Regions from separate parts of the Janthinobacterium glycogeni genome, predicted to be linked through region 2. Evidence: riboswitches for the same ligand, from Rfam matches in the RefSeq annotation. Region 2 holds a riboswitch; the other holds the start of a gene.

Region 1 (8,808 bases), on a different contig from region 2:
GTCCCTGCACGGCCATCAGCCAGACGGAATGATGCGCAGGCCAGTGCAGCACGCGGATGGCCAGCAGGATGGAAAACACGCCAACGCTGGACGCCGTGAAGCTGGCGAGGATCTCGAACAGGTAAGTCACGCGCACGATGGGCAGGCGCAGCAGTTCGCGCAAGCTGGCCGCGCCGGGCAACAAGGCTTGGCCTTCCAGCTTGCGCGGCGCCGTATTGCTGGGCAACACTTGCCAGCCCAGCACGGCCAGGATGGCGAACATCAGGGCCGAAATCAAGAAGCCTGCCTTCAGCCCCAGTTGCGCGATCAGGTAGTTTCCGCACAAGGGGCCGAGGAATTGCATGCCGAGAATTAATGTTCCCTTGTACCAGCCCGCCTTGCCCTGCCCCAGTTCCGGCAGGCGCACGAGAAACACGGTGCTCATGGCCACGATGCGCAGCGAGATACACAAGCCCACCAAAAACATCAGCAAGGCCACCCATTGCCAGCCGGGCAGCCACGGCAGCACGCAAAAGGCCAGCGCCAGGCTCAGGCTGACACCCGCGTACAGATGCTTCGGATTGCCGCGTGACAAGATGTAGCCGGCCGGTATGGTGCCCAGCGCCATGGCCAGGGTTTCCGCGCTGCTGATCGCGGCCAGCTGGAAATTGCTCACGTGCAGATGCAAGCCCAGCAAGGTGGCCAGCACCTTGTTCATGCCGATGGTCACGCCCGACAGCAGGGTCAGGCCGATAAAGCGCAGCAAGAAGGCGCGCAGCTCGCCTTCACGCGCGCTGACGGCCGCGTCTGGCTGGAATGGCAAGGATTCACTCACTGCTGCGCCCCTTCACCAGCAGGCGCGCGAGACGCGCAAACGCCACGTTCATCGCCTGCGCCAGCAAGGCGATCACGAGCACGGCCAGCAGCACGACATCCATGCGGCCCGACACTTCGCCATTGAGCAGCAACGAACCCATGCCGGGACCGGCTGAAAACAGCAGCTCGCCGCCCAGGCACGCGAGCCAGGCAAACGCCAGCGCATGCGTGACACCGGTAACAATGGCCGGCATGGCGCCCGGAAGCAATATCTGGCGCAGGGTCTGCCAGCGCGTCAGGGTCAGCACCTGCCCCACTTCGCGCAAGCGCCCCTCTACCTGGCGCATGCCCGCATACGTGTTGAGCACGGTCGGGTAAAAGGCGGCGATGGCGATCACCAGCAGCTTGGCGCCGTCGCCATTGCCCACCCACAGGCCCAGCAAGGGTATCAGGCCCAGCAGCGGCACTTGGCGGATGCTGTGGAACAGCGGCCCGATCAGCCGGTCCGCCAGCGGCGACTGCGCCATCAGCGCGCCCGTGACGATGCCGGCGCTGCCGCCCAGCAGCAAGCCGGCCAGGGTGCGGCCCAGGCTAGCCTGCAAATGCACCCACAGCTCGCCCGTGATCACCAGGTCGCGCAAGCTGTGCGCCAGGTCGCCCAGGGACACAAAGATGTAGGCGGCGGCCGCGCCCTGGCCGGAAGCCCATTGCCAGGCGCCCAGCAAGGCCAGGGGCAGCAGCGCGCCCTTGAAGATCACACTCAAACGTTGCTTCATGCGTTCTCTCCACTGCGCTTCCAGCGCATCAGCCGTGCTTCCAGCGCGTGGCAGAGCCGGTCCAGGCCAAAGCCGATCACGCCCGTCAGCACCACGCCCACCATCACCACATCGAGGCGGAACATTTGCCGGCCCATTTCCATCATCTGGCCCAGGCCGCTGTCGGCGGCCAGCAATTCCGCGCCCACCAGCACCATCCACGAGCGCGACAGGGCGATGCGCATGCCCGTCAGCGCGGCCGGCACGATGGCGGGCAAGACGATCAGGCGGATACGCTGCCAGCGCGAGAAGCAATACACTTGCGCCACCTCAAAGTAGCGCTGCGACAGGTTGCGGATGGCGTCATGCACGGCCAGCGCGACGATGAAGAAACTGGCCTTGGCCACGATAAACACCTTGAAACTCTCGCCTATGCCGAACAGCAGGATAAACAAAGGGATCAGGGCGACGGTCGGCAGCTGGCGCAGGATATGGAAGGTGGGATCGACATAGCTGCGCAAGCCAGGCGACAGCCCCAGCACCACGCCAAAGGCCAGGCCGGCGCTGGCGCCCAGGCCGAAACCGGCCAGCAGGCGGAACAGGCTGATGCCCAGGTGCTGGCCCAGCTCGCCGCTCTCGGCCAGGTCGCGGGCCGTGAGCAGCACTTGCCATGGCGACATCAAGATATGCGCCGGCATCCACTCGAAGGTGGTGGCCGCCGTCCACAGCAGCAGCAAGGCCAGCGGCGACGCCCACACGGACCAGGGCGAGCGGATAAAGCGCTGCAGCCAGGGGCTATGCGCTGCGCGTGCGGGCGCAGGGACACGCGGCAAGGCGATGGCGTTGGCGAGGGAAGTCATGGCGTCCAGTACGTTTGCAATTTCAGCTGTGCCAGCGCCTGGTTGACGAACTGGGGCGCGAACAGGCTGTCCACTTGCAGGGGGCGCCCGATCAGGCCCGCGCTCTTCGCATACGCCGCCTCGCCCACGTAATGCTGGCGCAGGCTGGCCGTAAACAACGGCGACCAGCGCGCCTGCCACGGCGTATGGTCGCCCGCCAGCTCGCGCCGCACCACGCTTTCCACCTGGCCGGCCGCCGCCTCGGTGCGCACATAGTCCTCTTCGCCGCCCGCGCCGGCGGCGCGGTGGTGCTCGCGCACATAGGCCGTCACCACCAGCTGGGCCAGCTGCGGCCAGCGTTGCAGAAAACCGCTGTCGGCCCACAGCTCGGCGCGCATCTTCCAGTCCTGCGGCGGCGCCTTGCTCGACCAGATGATCTTGCCGACCTTTTTATCTTCCAGCAGGAAGGCGTCGCTGAGGGTAAAGAAGGCGTCCGCGCCGCCCGTCGCCACGGCCGCGGCGCCCGCCTGCGGATTCAGGTTGAGGATTTTCACGTCGCGCAAGGTCATGCCATTCGCTTCCAGCAGGCGGGCAAACGGGTATTCCCACGGCCGGCCACGGTGCAAGGCGATCTTCTTGCCCTTCAGCTCCTTGATGGATTTCACCGTGGAAGCGTTCGGCACCACCAGATAGGTGTTGTTGGCGCTGCCGCCGGGCAGGATCAGCCGCGTCTGCAAGCCCGAGGCATTGGCAATGATCGATGGCAGATCGCCATACTGGGCCAGGTCGATCGAGTGGTTGGCAAACGCCTCATTGACTTGCGTGGCCACGGAATTGGTGGTGACGGGCACCCATTCCAGCTTCACGCCCAGCTTGCCCAGCTCGGCCGCCAGCCAGCCTTGCGACGCCACCTGGGCGGCGGAACCGGCAAACACGGTCTTGCCGGACGGCGCCGTGCGGGCCACGACGGCGATGCGCACGGCGGCCGGCAGCGGATCGGCGGCGGCCGCCATCGCTGGCGCCAGCAGGCTGGCCGCCACGATGGCGGCAGACAGCTTGCGCCAGCTCAAACGTAAGAATTGCAATGACATCGGGAGCCTATTCTTGAAGGTTAAACCAAATCGGTGGCAGGCAGCAAAGACAGCGCGCGCGCCGTGTCGATCAGCTTGCTCATCTTCCATTGCTGCAGCAGCACGCCGGGGCCGAAGTCGCGCGAACCGCCGATGGCTTCGGCCGCGATCTGGATCTGCGCGCCCTCTTCCAGCAGCAGGATGAATTCGGCCAGCTTCAGCAAGCCCTGCTTGCCCCACACGGTGGCGCCGCCGTTCGCTTCCAGGATGGCCGTGGCATGCGTGTTGCGGGCGATTTCGCCGAGGATGAAATCGACCTCGGGCTGGCGGCGGTCGATATAGATGGGGATTTCGCGGATCAGCTGGAAGCGCTGCACGGGCACGTAGCGGATGGGCAGGGTGCGGTGCGTCTGCGCCCATGCGCCCAGCGATGGCGAATGCACGTGCGAGATCGACGTGACCTCGGGCCGCTCGCGGAACAGTTTTAAGTAACGCGCGCCGCCGTTGTTGGCGTCGCCCACGATCACCGTGCCATCGAGCGCCAGCACGGCCGCCTTCAAAGGCTGGCCGCGGCGGAACGGGCCCGGATCGTTGACCACCACGACCTTGTCGCCGCCCGGCGTGCGCTCGACGAAGCCCACCGTGCCGTTGGCCGTCAGGCTGCCCGTCTCGCGCAAGCCATCGAAGGCGATCTGCGCATCGCGCCGCACCTGCTCGACGAAGGCCAGTTCGGCCGCCGTCAATGCCTGCGCCTGTACTTGTTGTGCTGCCGCTTGTGCCACGTCCGTCATGTCATGCTCCATTCTTGAGGTTGAGGTACGAATCAGTAATGCCGGTACTTTCGCAAGACGCGTGCCAGCGCCGGGGCCGCACAAATGGCAGCGCGCTGCTGCCTGCGCAACAGCGGCTGCTGGCGCGGCAGCAGCGTTGCCGGCACGCGCTGTCGGCCAGCCAGCAAGCGACGTCCGGGGTCTGACCCGGCGGGTCTGCCCCCGGCAGCAGGCATATTTCGTGCAGCGTTCGGTCTTCCTCACCTCACCAAGGAATCCCATGACTACCGCAACCTCCCCCGCCGTCGATACCGTCTGGTTCACGCGCTGCCCCGTACCCACGGCCACGGGCCTGGCCTATAAACTGGGCTGGCTGGACGAGGAATTCGCCCGCGACGGCATCGCCTTAAAGACGCTGCAGGAAGTGGGCGGCGAACTGGCGCGCCACCATTACGACCACGGCCTGTCCACGCTCGTGCGCGAAGGGGGCAACCTGCTGGCCCTGCCCGCGCGCGCCCAAGGGGCGCCCACGCGCCTGATCGGCCTGACCTGGATCGACGAGTGGCAAGCCATCCTCGTGCGACCCGGTTCCGGCATCACCACGCCCGCGCAGCTGCAGGGCAAGCGCCTGGCGCTGCCCGTGTTCCGCGCCGAGGACTTGCGCGAGAACCGGCGCGGCCGCAGCATCGCGCGCGGCATGAGCCTGGCCGGCTACAAGGGCGTGCTGGCGTCCGCCGGCTTGACGCTCGACGATGTGCAGCTGGTGGAAGTGGGGGCCGACGCGCCGGCGCAAGCCAACCTGGGCGCGGGACTGTGGCAAGGCATCGCGCCGCTGCTGCGCGGCGAAGTCGACGCCGTCTACGTGAAAGGCGCGGCGGCGGCCGAGGCGGCCCGCGCGGCGGGGCTGGAAGTGGGCATCGACATCGACGCCCTGCCCGACCGGCGCTTCCGCGTGAATAACGGCACGCCGCGGCCGATCACCGTGCATGAAACGATGCTGGAACAGCATTTCGATCTCGTCGTGCGCTTCTTGACGCAAACCCTGCGCGCCGCGCACTGGGCGCGCAGCCACAAAGAGGACGTGCTGGCCATCCTGCAAGGCGAGACACGGGCAGGCGCCGATGCCGTGGCCGAAGCCTACCGCGACGGTTTTCATTTGACGCTGGCGCCCGACCTGTCCGACGACAAGGTGGCGCTGTTCCGCCAGCAAAAGGATTTTCAGCTGCAGCACGGCTTCCTGGACCGCGACGTCGATATCGATCACTGGATCGACCGCCGCCCCCTGGAAGAAGCGCAGCGGCGGCTGGACGCGCTGCTGCGGCAAGCCGCGTAAAGAAACGGGGCCAGCGCATGCACAGGCGCTGGCCCCGGGGACTACGCCATCAAGGCAAACGCGCCCTAGGCAGCCAGGGCTTCGTGCGGTGCGGCGGCCGGTTGCGCCAGCCGCTGCAGCGAGCGGATGGTGGCCGCACATGCGGCGGCCAGCTCCGCGCCCTTGACCTTGAAATGCTGGAAGTAGAATTCCTGGTGCTCGTGGCCCGCGTGGAAGTGGTGCGGGGTCAGCACGGCCGACAGCACGGGCACGCCCGTCGCCAGCTGCACCTGCATCATGCCGGAGATGACGGCATCGGCCACGAAGTCATGGCGGTAGATGCCGCCGTCGACCACGAGGGCCGAGGCGGCAATCGCCGCGTACCGGCCGCTTTTGGCCAGCACCTGCGCGTGCAGGGGGATTTCAAAGGCGCCGGCGACGTCGATGACGTCAATATCGCTCTCGGCAAAGCCCAGGGCCGCCATGTCGGCGATGAAGGACAAGCGGCATTGCGCGACGATGTCGCGGTGCCAGCCCGCCTGGATGAAGGCGATGCGTTTGCCCGGTGTTGCGTGTGCTTGTGACATACAAAAGACTCCTGTTTTTAAAAATGACAAAAAACAGGGCATGGGATCGAAGGGGATATGACAGGCGCATGAAAGCCACGCCCGACTGCGCATACAGGCACGCGCACCCGCGCACCGACGGCAAGGCCGTCCATGCGCCGGGCGCATGCCGGCACCAATACAATGATGCATCCCGCTCTCTCTTTATCCGGACTATACCGTCGGCCCCGGGATCGCACCGGGTCTGCTGACCTTGCCGACATGGTCCGAAGACGGCGCCGGCAAGCGCTCGCGGGCGAGGCACGCATGCCATTACCGCCGGTGGGGAATCGCACCCCGCCCTGAGAACGTTGCATGGCCACCGCACTGGGTGCGGCCGCCACGCCCGGCGACTATAGCATATCGCCCCTGCCCCTGCCCTGCGCGATCAGAACTGGATCGTGTACGACGCGCCCACCGTGCGGCCCTGGCCGATGATCACCGTGTCGCCGTTGACGGCGCCCGGCACGAAGCTGGTGAGCGTATGGTTGCGGTAGACCTTGTCCGCCAGGTTGTTGGCGTATGCCGTGATGCGCTGCTTGCCGCCCGGGAGCACATACGACAGGCGCGCGTTGGCCAGCGCGAAGCCGCCCTGGTTCAGCAAGCCGCGCGCATCGCTTTGCGGGTCCACATAGTAGTACTGCTTCGACGTGTAGCGCACGTCGCCGCTGAAGACCAGCTGCGCGCCATTGCCCAGCGGGTAGCGGTAGTCGGCCGCCAGCAGGGCCGTCACGTGGGGCGAGCGCACGAATTCGTTGCCGGATCGGTCGCCGCCATTGTTCTGGATGGCGAAGTCGTCGAACTCCGTGCGCAGCAGGCCCAGATTGGCGTTGATGTGCAGGTTGTCCGTCGGCTGCGCCTCGATCTCGAATTCCGCGCCGTTCACGTGGGCCTTGCGCACGTTCTGCAGGTAATTCACGCTTTGCGTGGGGTCGCCGTTGTACACACCCGTGATATTGACCTGCACGTTCTTGTAATCGTAGTGAAAAACGTTGGCGTTGAAATTGAGGCGTCCGTCCAGCCATTCGGACTTGATGCCCGCCTCGAACGAGTTCAGGGTTTCCGGCCTGACCGTGTTCAACGCCCGTACGTCCGTGGCGCTCGTGTTGTAGCCGCCCGACTTGATGCCGTGCGCGTATTTCAGGTAGCCACGCAGGGTGCGGCTGAAGCGGTACTCGGGCGTCACGTCGTACGTCAGCGCATTCCACGTGGTGGACGGATTCGACGTGAAATTGTTGTTGACGACCGAGGCGGCCGCGTAATTGCCGCCCTTGACCGTGTTCCACCAGTTGGCCGCATCGCCGAACGTCACCGTGTTCGACGCGGCCTGCACGCGCTGCAAGTCCAGGTCCTTGGTTTCCGTGGTCCAGCGCAGGCCGAAGGTGGACAGCAGTTGCTCGCTGAAGTTGACGGTCGTGCTGCCGAAGATGGCCGCGCTGCGCGCCTTGTGCCGGTAGACGGTGCGGTTGTAGCCGACGGGCTGCGTGCTGCCCGCCAGCGCCGGCGCCGTGCCGTTGGGCAGGCGCGCGCCGGCCGCATCGGCATCGATCTTTTCATTGAAGTAGAACAGGCCCGCCACCCAGCTCACCGTGCCGTTCTGCGGCGACGTCAGGCGCAGCTCCTGCGACACTTGCCGGCTGCTGGCCTTGGCGCGGCTGCGGCCCACTTCCAGCGGCGTGTTGTCGCTGTCGCCCGTGGCCTCGTTCCTGAAATTTTCATAGCCGGTGATGGAGGTGAGGGTCAGCTCGCCCAGCGCATATTCCAGGTTCAGCTGGGCGCCGCCCTGCTGCACGTCGCTGTCGGCCGGCGCGTTCGTGCTCACGTCGTCGGGATTGGTGCTGGGGACGTAGCCGTTGCGGTACACGCCATTGGCGCCATAGCTGGCCACCGTGGTGGTGGCGCCCTTGGTCGTGTAGTCGCGGTAATGCAGGTTCAGGTTTGCCGTCAGGTCGCGCCCGATCAGGGCCTTGATCTGGCCGCGGATGGCGCTGTCCTTGAGTTTTCCATCGCGCTCGCCCGTAAACTGGTTGTGGAAGCGGCCTTTGTCCTGCTGCTCCGTGTGAAAGGACAGCCGCCCCGCCAGCACCTCGTCGACCAGCGCGCCGCCGATGGCGCCTTCGGCCAGCTTGGTGTCGTAGCTGCCGTAGTCCAGCTTGGCGTAGCCGCTGGATTTGAACGAGGGCTTGCGCGAGATCACGTTGATGGCGCCGCCCGTCGTGTTCTTGCCCCACAAGGTGCCTTGCGGGCCGCGCAGCACCTCCACCCGGTCCAGGTCGAACAGGGGGAAGCCCGTGGCGCTGGAATTGCTGATGTAGACGTCGTCGAGGTAAAAACCGACGGGGTTCGGAAAATCCACCTGCTGCTGGCCCGCGCCCACGCCGCGTATCCACCAGCGCGGGCGGCCGTGCTGCAGCGTGCCGGCCGAAGCGTTCGGCACGTAGTTGAGGATTTCGCTGGCCGAGCGGCCGATGCCCGTGTCGAGCAGCTCCTTGCCACCTAACACCGTGATCGCGCTCGGCACCTTCTGTGCCGATTCCTCGCGCTTTTGCGCCGTCACCGTCACCGATTGCAGCGCGGCGCCTTCGCCGACGCCATTCGCGTCGGCGAAGGCCATGACATCGGCCGCTGGCGTTTCCGCATGGGCCAGACCTGGGGCGAGCAT
Region 2 (8,808 bases):
AGATCGCCCTGGGCGATTTGCGCCACGATGGCCGCTGCATAGTCGGGTTCACCACCGAGCTGGGCCAGGATGCGGCGCAGCATCAACGCTGCCAGGGCGCCCACCACCAGCATCAGCGCGCCGCCGATGGCCAGCAGCACGCCCGCCTGGGCCCAGAATTTGTGGTTGATGTCATCGATATACGTGCCCGTGCCGATCAGCCAGTCCCACGGTGCAAATTTCACCACCGCATACATCTTCGCCACCGGGTCGGGCACGCCCGGACGCGTGCCATCCGCCTGCACGAGGCCGATGCGGCTGTTGGCCAGCGCGGCGCGATAGCGGTCGCCCGACTGCTTCATGTTCTTTTGCGGCGTGCCGATGCGCGACGCATTCGGATGCACGTACAGCAAGTCGGTGCTGAAATCGCGCACAAAATAATACATCTCGTCCTTGACGAAGCTGCCGATGGCCAGCTTGGCCTGCTGCTGGGCTTGCTCACGCGTGAGCTTGCCCGACTGTTCCAGCGCATACGCCTTTTCCACGGATGCGTTAGCCAGCTCCACCAGCACCGTCAATTGCTCGACGCGCTCGGCCATCATGGTCTGGCGCAGGGAATACAGGGAGAAAGAAGCGATGAGGACGATGCCCAGCAAGGTGCTGAAACACAGGAGGAGAATGCGCGAACGGAGTGTCATGGGTGCCTGGGTAGAAAATAAAGCGTGGAATTATAAACAATTTCCATAAGGAAATCTTTTCAGAAAAGCAAAGCGGGCGGCGCTACCAGGCTGATGCCCGGCAGGCACCGCCCGCTTTGTTATTACTCGCTCGTTAATGGAGCTTCACGCCAAGGCTTCCTTGGCCGCCTCTTCCGGTGTCAAGCCGTCGTAAAACTGGTCGGTAAACCACTCGACCTGCTCTTCGATATGGTCCTGCGCCTGCGCCACCGTGGCGCCGCCAGCCACGAGGAAGCCTTCGACCTCGATACACCAGTTGATCAATTCCAGGGTTTCCGGATCGAGTTCTTCTTTCTTAGCCATCGTATGTCCTTGCCTGTTAAATTGCGATATCACATCAATCAGCGCCAGTTTAACAGCTTCGCCACCTTGCCGCGCCTGCAGCTCAACAATGAAGATTACTTGGCTGCAATATTTTTACGTTCCGGATACAGCACCACCTGCACATAATTGTGCAGATCCAGGTAGCGCTGCGCCGCCAGTTTGACGGCTTGCGGCGTGATGGCGCGCACGCGCTGCTCGTAGCGCAGGATGTGCGCGGGGTCGCGTCCCTGCGTCACCGAACCCATCAACTGATTCATCCAGTAGTTGTTTTCCCGCAGGGATTTCTGCTGGCGCGTGATCCAGTTCAGCTTGACCTTTTCCAGGTCGGCCGCGGATGGCCCGTCCGCCTTCATCTTGCTGATTTCGGCAAAGGCGGCGGCGATCACCTTGTCCACGTTTTCCGGTCCCGTCGGCAAGTTCAAGGCCACCGAATAATGGCCGTACGGATGCTGGCCCATCGAGGTTTCAAAGCCGCCGCCATAGATCATGCTCATCTTTTCGCGCAGCACTTCGATGACTTTCAGGTTCAGCACCTCGCCCAGCGCCTGCAGGGTCAGCTTTTGCTCGTCCGAATACGCGACGTCGCCATTGAAGGTGATGGAAATCGTACTCTTGGGCTCGCTGCCCATATAGATATCCTTCTTGACGACGCCCGTCACCGGGCGCATGCCCACGTCGCGGTAGGCGTGCGCCACCTCGCCCACGGGCAAGGTGCCCAGGTAGCTGGCGATCAGCGGCTTGATCTTGTCGAGCTCGAAGCTGCCCGCAAAGATGAAGGTCATGTCGCGCGCGCTGGAAAAGCGCTGGCGGAAGATGTCCAGAGAACGGTCCAGGGCCACCTTGTCGAAATCGGCCACGCGGGGCACGCCGTCGACGCGCGGATGGTCGCCATACATGGCGTGCTGGACGGCGTCGTAAAACACGGCTTCCGGCTGCGCCATGCTGTTTTTCGCCAGGTCCTGCTGCTTGCCGATGAAGGACTGGTACAGGCCCGCATCCTTGCGCACGTCGTGGAAATACAGGTACACGAGCTGCAGCATGGCTTCCACGTCGGCGCTGCTGGCCGAGCCGCCAAAGCCTTCGCTCAGTTCGCCCAGCGAGGCGCCCACGTTGACCGTCTTGCCGGCCAACACTTTTTGCAAGTCCAGCGGCGCCAAATCCTTCAGCCCCATGCTGCCGACCACGGCGCTGGCGTAGCGGGCGTTGTAGATGTCGGCGTCGCCGAACAGCGACTGGCCGCCGAAGCGCGTCGAGCCCATCAGCACCTGGTCATTCTTGAAGTCCGTCGGTTTGAGCAGCACGCGCACGCCATTGCCCAGGGTCAGTTCCGTCACGCCGATGGCGCTGTTCAGTTTTTCCGCAACGATGCTGCCGCCGGCCGGCGGACCGTCCATCAGTTTACTGGCAAGCACTTTCTCCGTGCGCGGCTCGACCTTCTGCTGCTCGGCCTTCGCCACGGCGTCGAGCAATTGCTGCTGCGTCGGCACAGTCGAGGCCGCGTCGCCCGCTTTCGGTTCGCCCCCCATGAAGACCACCAGCTTCTTTTGCTGGTCGGGAATCACCTTGGCCACCGTCTCGTTGATTTCCTGCAGCGTTACCTGCGGCAAGAGTTCCTGCGCGTACAGCAGTTCATTGGCGATGCCGGGGACGGCTTCCTGCTCCAGGAAGTTGCGCGAATACTCGGCCACAAAACCGGCCGAGTCGGACTTGTCGCGCTCGCTGTACGCGCGCTCGTAATTGCGCAGCATGTTCTTGCGCGCGCGGTCCAGCTCATCCTGGCTGAAACCGAAGCGGCGCGCCCGCTCGTCTTCCTGCACCAGCGCATCGACGGCCGGCTGCAAGCCGCCCTTGCCCAGCAAGGCATATGCGCTGAACGATTCATAGCCGCGCACCAGCTTGCCCATGCTGCTGCCGCCCTGGATGAACGGAGGATTGGCCTGCTGCGTCAATTCCTGCATGCGCGCGCTGAGCATTTGCCCATACAGGTTTTCGATCATCTGGCGGCGGTAGTCGGCAATGGTGACGGGTTCCTGCGCGGCGCGGATCGGGTAGCGGATGAAGACGCTGTCGTCCGGCGCTTCCTTGTCCGTGATCACCAGCGCTTCCGTTTGCGAGCGCTGCGGCACTTCCGCATACAGGCGCGGACGCGGTTTCGCGGGGTTCTTCAGCTTGCCGAAATGCTGGCGGATCAGCTTTTCAGCCTGGCCCGGCTCCACGTCGCCGACCACCATCACGGCCATCAGGTCGGGACGGTACCAATCCTTGTAGAAACGCTTGATGGCTTCCGGCTTGAAGGTTTTCAGCACGGATTCCTTGCCGATCGGCATGCGTTCCGCGTAGCGCGAACCATTCAGCAGCTTCGGATACAGCACCTTGTTCATGCGGTCGCTGGCGCCCTTGCCCAGGCGCGCCTCTTCCAGCACGATGCCGCGCTCGCTGTTGATGTCGGCCGGATTGAATTTCAAGCCATGCGCCCAGTCTTCCAGCACGAGAAAACCCTTTTCCAGGTTTTCCTTCTTGTTCGTCGGAATCGGCAGCACGTACACGGTTTCATCGAAACTCGTGTAGGCATTCAAGTCGGCGCCGAACTTCACGCCGATCGATTGCAAATAGGAAATCAGCTCATTGCGCTTGAAATGCGTGGAGCCATTGAAGGCCATGTGCTCCGTGAAATGGGCGAGGCCCTGCTGGTCATCGTCTTCCAGAATGGAGCCGGCTTTGACCACCAGGCGCAGTTCCACTTTCTGCGCAGGGCGGGCATTTTTCTTGATGTAGTAGGTCAAGCCGTTCGGCAATTTTCCGACGGTCACTTCTGGTGCCAGCGGCAGGGGATCGCTCAAACGGATTTCCGCCTGTGCCAGGCAGGCGCACGCCAGCAAGACGGCGCCCGGGATCAGGCGTAATTTACTCAGCTTCATGTATTCTCAACGGTAAGATTCAGTAGGCATACCTTACACTGAAATCGTGTTTCCGCCATTAAAAACAACTTAGGAAAAATTGCTTTTCCCAGGCAACTTTGCCGAATGACAAACTCAACAGCACCCTGCCAGCTTTTGTCAGTTGTGCTAAAGTATTGCCGCCGGTCATGTGGACCGGCACAACAACGTCTTCGGGGCGGGGTGCGATTCCCCACCGGCGGTAAGACCGGCAACGGTCAAGCCCGCGAGCGCTTGTCAGGTTTCGCCTGATGAGGTCAGCAGATCTGGTGTGACTCCAGAGCCGACGGTATAGTCCGGATGAAAGAAGATGTGCAGTAGTGTGATGTCCCATCGCCACGGCGATGCGGCCAGTTGCGTCTATTCGCTTGCCCTGCAGCGTTTTTCGCCTATGCGAGGAGCGTTTCACCATGTTAGTCAACAGCTATACCCTGCTTTCCAACGACCTCGAAGGTCGCATCCAGTCCGCCCTGGCCGCCATGCGCGCCGGCATCCCTGTCATTCTGCTCGACGATTTCGACCGTGAAAACGAGGCCGACCTGATCCTGTCTGCCGAGAAACTGACGAACGAAACCATGGCTTTGCTGATCCGCGAATGCAGCGGCATCGTTTGCCTGTGCCTGCCGACGGACGTCGTCAGCGCGCTGGAATTGCCGCCCATGTCGTCCGATAACGGCAGCCGCTACGGCACGCCGTTCACCGTCTCCATCGAGGCGCGCGACGGCGTCACGACGGGCGTGTCGGCCGCCGACCGCGTGACCACCATCCGCGCCGCCATCGCGCCGGACGCCAAGCCCGCCGACCTGGTGCGCCCCGGCCACGTCTTCCCCCTGCGCGCCGCGCCCGGCGGCGTGCTCGAGCGCCGTGGCCACACCGAAGGCTCCGTCGACCTGTCGCGCATGGCGGGCCTGAACCCGGCCGCCGTGCTGTGCGAGCTGATGAACCCGGACGGCACCATGATGCGCGGCGACGACATCGAGCGCTTCGCCGAGCTGCATGGCATGCCCATTCTGACCATCGAAGAACTGGTGGAATGGCGCAGCACGCGCGAGCAATAAACCTGCGTCAGACAGCGGCCACGGCCTTCGGCAGATGCACATGCCGATAGACGAGGCCTGCCGCCAGCCCGTACGCGACGGCGATCGTCGCGTAGGCCAGCGGCAAGCGCAACGACCAGTCCGGCACCATGTGCAGGATGCTGCCGATCAGGGCCACGCCCACGAGCGCACCAATTTGCCGGTTCGCATTCAGGGCCGCCGCCGCGCTGTTCGCATGCTGCTTGCCGGCCACCCGCATCACGGTGGCCGTCATGGCGGGAATGGCGATGCCGATGGCCACGTTCATGACGGCCGTGCCCAGCGCCAGCAAGGCGTAGGGCGTCGCGGGACGCAAGCCCATCAGCAGCAGCGCCATCACGGCGCCCACCAGCAGGCCGGCCAGCATGGGCCAGCGCGTGCCATGGCGTGCCGCAATACTTCCCGCCATGAAATTTCCCACCGTATAGGCCGCCATCATGGGCAGCAAGCGCAAGCCCGACTGCAAGGCATCGGCGCCGCCCGATTGCTGCAGGAACAGGCTCAATAAAAACAGCTGGCCGAAGACGCAGAAATTGATCAGGAAACCTACGCCATTGGCCGCGCCAAAGCTGCTGCTGTGAAACAGTGCGCGCGGCAGCAGCGGATGGCTGCCGCTGCGCTCGCGCCGCAGCAATTGCCAGGCCGACAGCACCGCCAGCGCGCCCGCCGCCAGCACGCCCGGCGACAGCCAGCCCAGCACGGGGCCTTCGATCAAGGTAAAACTCAGGCCCGCCAGCGCCGCCACGCCGAGCGCATGGCTGAACAGCGACAGATCGCGCGGCTGGCGCGCCGGCGCGGCCAGCAACAGCTGCGCCATGACGATGGCCAGCACGCCCAGCGGCACATTTACCCAGAACACGCTGCGCCAGCCGAACTGGTGCACGAGGATGCCGCCGATCAAGGGGCCGGACGCGCCCGCCACGCCCACCAGCGCCGACCAGGCGCCCAGCATGCGCGTGCGTTCGCGCTCGTCGTCAAAGCTGTGCGTGAGCAGGCTGAGCGAACTGGGCATGAACAGGGCCGCGCCCGCGCCCTGCAGCAAACGCGCGGCCGTCAGAAAATGTCCGTCGGGCGCGGCGCCGCACAGGACCGAGCCGAGGAGGAAGACACCGAGGCCGCCCTGGTACACGGCTTTCGGGCCGTAGCGGTCGGCCAGCGCGCCGCCGGCCAGCAGCAGCGCGGCAAACGTCAGGGTGTAGCCGTCGACCACCCAGACCAGGCCCGTCAGCGGGATATTCAAGTCCAGCGCGATATCGGACAGGGCCACGTTGACGGCCGTGACGTCGAGCATGGCCATGACGAAGCCGAAGGCCAGGGTCAGCAGGATCAAGCCGCTGGCGCGGTGCGGTGTGGGGGCAGACATGGTATTCCTTGCAGGGACGGGGGCAGCCATTATGCGAGCGTTGCATGATGCAGTAAACAGGCATAAAATCGGCGCAGCGATGCAAAAATGCATCTAATTAACGACAAGGAAACACGCCATGGACTGGGCTTATGGACTGGGATAACGCGCGCATCTTTCTGGCCATCGGCCGCGCCGGCACCCTGCGCGGCGCGGCGGCCCTGCTGCGCATCGACCAGGCCACGTGCGGGCGCCGCCTGGCCGCGCTGGAAAGCTCGCTGGGCGCCACCCTGTTCCTGCGCACGCCATCGGGCTACGTGCCCACGCCGGCCGGCGAACTGGCCTTGAACGCGGCCGAAGCGATGGAGCGGGCCGCCGACAAGCTGCAGCGCGAGATGCAGGGCGTCGACAACCGTTTAAGCGGCCTGGTGCGCGTGGCCACCACCGACACCATGGCCAGCCATTTCGTCATCCGCGCCATGCAGCGGCTGCATGCGGCCCACCCCGACATCCGCATCGTGCTCAACGTGGCGCCCGCGCTGGCCAGCCTGACGCGGCGCGAAGCGGACCTGGCCGTGCGCGGCGTGCGCCCCACCGACCCGGACCTGATCTCGCGCCACCTAGTCAAGCGCAGCCTGGGCCTGTACGCCTCAACAAGCTACCTGGCCGAACGGGGCGAGCCCGTGCGCGGCACGGCGCTGGCCGGCCACGACATCGTCATCTACCACCATTCCGTGACGCCGCGCCATGCGGACAAGATCGCCGGCGAATCCGTCGCCAACGCCCGGGTCGCCATGGAAGTGAACTCGGCGGCGATGCTGCAGGAAGCCACGCGCGCGGGCCTGGGCGTGGCCGAACTGGCCACCCACCTGGGCGACATCGACCCGCAGCTCGTGCGCATCTGGCCCGAGCGGGCGGAAACGTATGACGTGTGGCTGGTCATGCATGCGGACCTGAACCGTTCTGCCCGCGTGCGGGCGGCGGCCGATGCCATCATCGCCAGCGTGGGCACCGCCAGCGCCGCCTGACAGGCGCGCACAATAGTGCCGAAAAGAAACTTTCTTTTTGATAATTCTGATAAAATCCGTCCCCCCGCCGCGCACAGCCGCCGCCACCGCCGCGGGATCCCTCAATCCCCCTGGAGAATTTTTATGCTTATCTGGCAAGGCTTCGGCATACTCGCCCCCCTGATCTGTTTTATCGTCGTACTGGCCGCACAGGCGCTGTTTGGCGCCACCCTGGGCGAGGCCTACACGAAGAGCCACACATGGACCCTGGCCCTGGCCTTCCTGCTGGCAGCTGCCGCCAGCTGGTATGCGGGCGTGCGCCTGAACAGCGCGCCCGGACGCGAACTGATCGACCCGGCCACGCAGGAAAGAGTCATCCTGCGCCAGCGCCACACCCTGTTCTGGATTCCGATGCAATACATCGCCGTGCTGATGGTCGTGATGGCCGGCTTCGCCCTGTTTGAATAAGCGATAGGCGCGCACGCCTGACGTGCCCGGCGGGCGGGCTGATGTTAAGATGCCATGATGACCCTATCCGTCTCCCTCATCATCAGCCTGCGCCGCCTGCACCGGGCCACCATGGCCTGGCTGGTCAGCTGGTGGCGCATGCTGCATTTCGCCATCCTCGTGTTTTCGCTGGCCCTGTCGCCATCGAGCTATAACCGCGACAACCGCCCCATCCTCGCGCACCGGCTGGTGACGAACACGGCGCCCAATCTCGTCTGGTTCAGCGTCGCCTGCGCGCTCGTCAGCCTGGTGCTGATCCGCATCGTCGTCGTCAGCGCGCAAAGCTACGGCCTGTCGCGCTATGCGCTGGAAATGGTGGTGCGCGTGCTGGTGCTGGAACTGATCCCGCTGACGGCCGCCCTGTTCGTCGCCCTGCGCCTGACCCTGCCGGACGGCATTGCCTTTGCGCAAATGCGCTCTTCCGGCATGCTCGACACCATGCAGCGCCAGGGCGTCGACCTGCTGCGCCGCGAATACTTTCCACGCGTCATGTCCGGCATCTTTGCCGTGTGGATGCTGGCCATCGTCAGCTGCGTCACCTCGCTGATCCTCGCCTATCTCACCATCTACGGTTTCACGCCGTGGGCGCTGCAAGGCTACACGCGCGTGGTGGGGCAAATCTTCAATCCGGCCGTGGCCCTGATCCTGATGCTCAAGGTGATCTTCTTCAGCTTTGCCGTGGCCCTGATTCCGCTGGCCTCCTCGTACTACCCGGAAGAGCCGCACGGCCGGCGCAACCGCCTGTGGGCCGCGCACGGCCTGTCCGAAATGCTGCGCCTGTTTTCCGTCATCCTGCTGGTCGAAGTGGCTTCGCTGATGGGCAATTACTACTGATGCCCCGCCCGCCACCGCCAGCGATCCCGAACCACCCATACGAGAGCCAGAAGCCATGAGCCAACC

The links. Region 2 has a riboswitch for FMN ahead of ribB (3,4-dihydroxy-2-butanone-4-phosphate synthase). Riboswitches for the same ligand answer to the same signal wherever they lie in the genome.
Region 1: it holds a riboswitch for FMN, as region 2 does, so the genes downstream of both, ACQ4W4_RS08720 (6,7-dimethyl-8-ribityllumazine synthase) here and ribB (3,4-dihydroxy-2-butanone-4-phosphate synthase) in region 2, are expected to answer to the same signal.

The regions. Positions count from the first base shown of each region.
Region 1 is NZ_JBNYXP010000003.1:96,277-105,084, reverse strand. It holds gene ACQ4W4_RS08750 (MFS transporter) at 1-814, opposite strand, end outside; gene ACQ4W4_RS08745 (ABC transporter permease) at 807-1,571, opposite strand; gene ACQ4W4_RS08740 (ABC transporter permease) at 1,568-2,410, opposite strand; gene ACQ4W4_RS08735 (ABC transporter substrate-binding protein) at 2,407-3,480, opposite strand; gene ACQ4W4_RS08730 (class II aldolase/adducin family protein) at 3,501-4,250, opposite strand; gene ACQ4W4_RS08725 (ABC transporter substrate-binding protein) at 4,510-5,562, shown strand; gene ACQ4W4_RS08720 (6,7-dimethyl-8-ribityllumazine synthase) at 5,628-6,128, opposite strand; FMN riboswitch at 6,299-6,460, opposite strand; gene ACQ4W4_RS08715 (TonB-dependent receptor) at 6,535-8,808, opposite strand, start outside.
Region 2 is NZ_JBNYXP010000001.1:318,643-327,450, forward strand. It holds gene ACQ4W4_RS01485 (methyl-accepting chemotaxis protein) at 1-677, opposite strand, end outside; gene ACQ4W4_RS01490 (hypothetical protein) at 822-1,019, opposite strand; gene ACQ4W4_RS01495 (M16 family metallopeptidase) at 1,115-3,958, opposite strand; FMN riboswitch at 4,142-4,292, shown strand; gene ribB (3,4-dihydroxy-2-butanone-4-phosphate synthase) at 4,387-5,034, shown strand; gene ACQ4W4_RS01505 (MFS transporter) at 5,042-6,415, opposite strand; gene ACQ4W4_RS01510 (LysR family transcriptional regulator) at 6,547-7,422, shown strand; gene ACQ4W4_RS01515 (hypothetical protein) at 7,546-7,869, shown strand; gene ACQ4W4_RS01520 (MlaE family ABC transporter permease) at 7,927-8,742, shown strand; gene ACQ4W4_RS01525 (MlaD family protein) at 8,798-8,808, shown strand, end outside.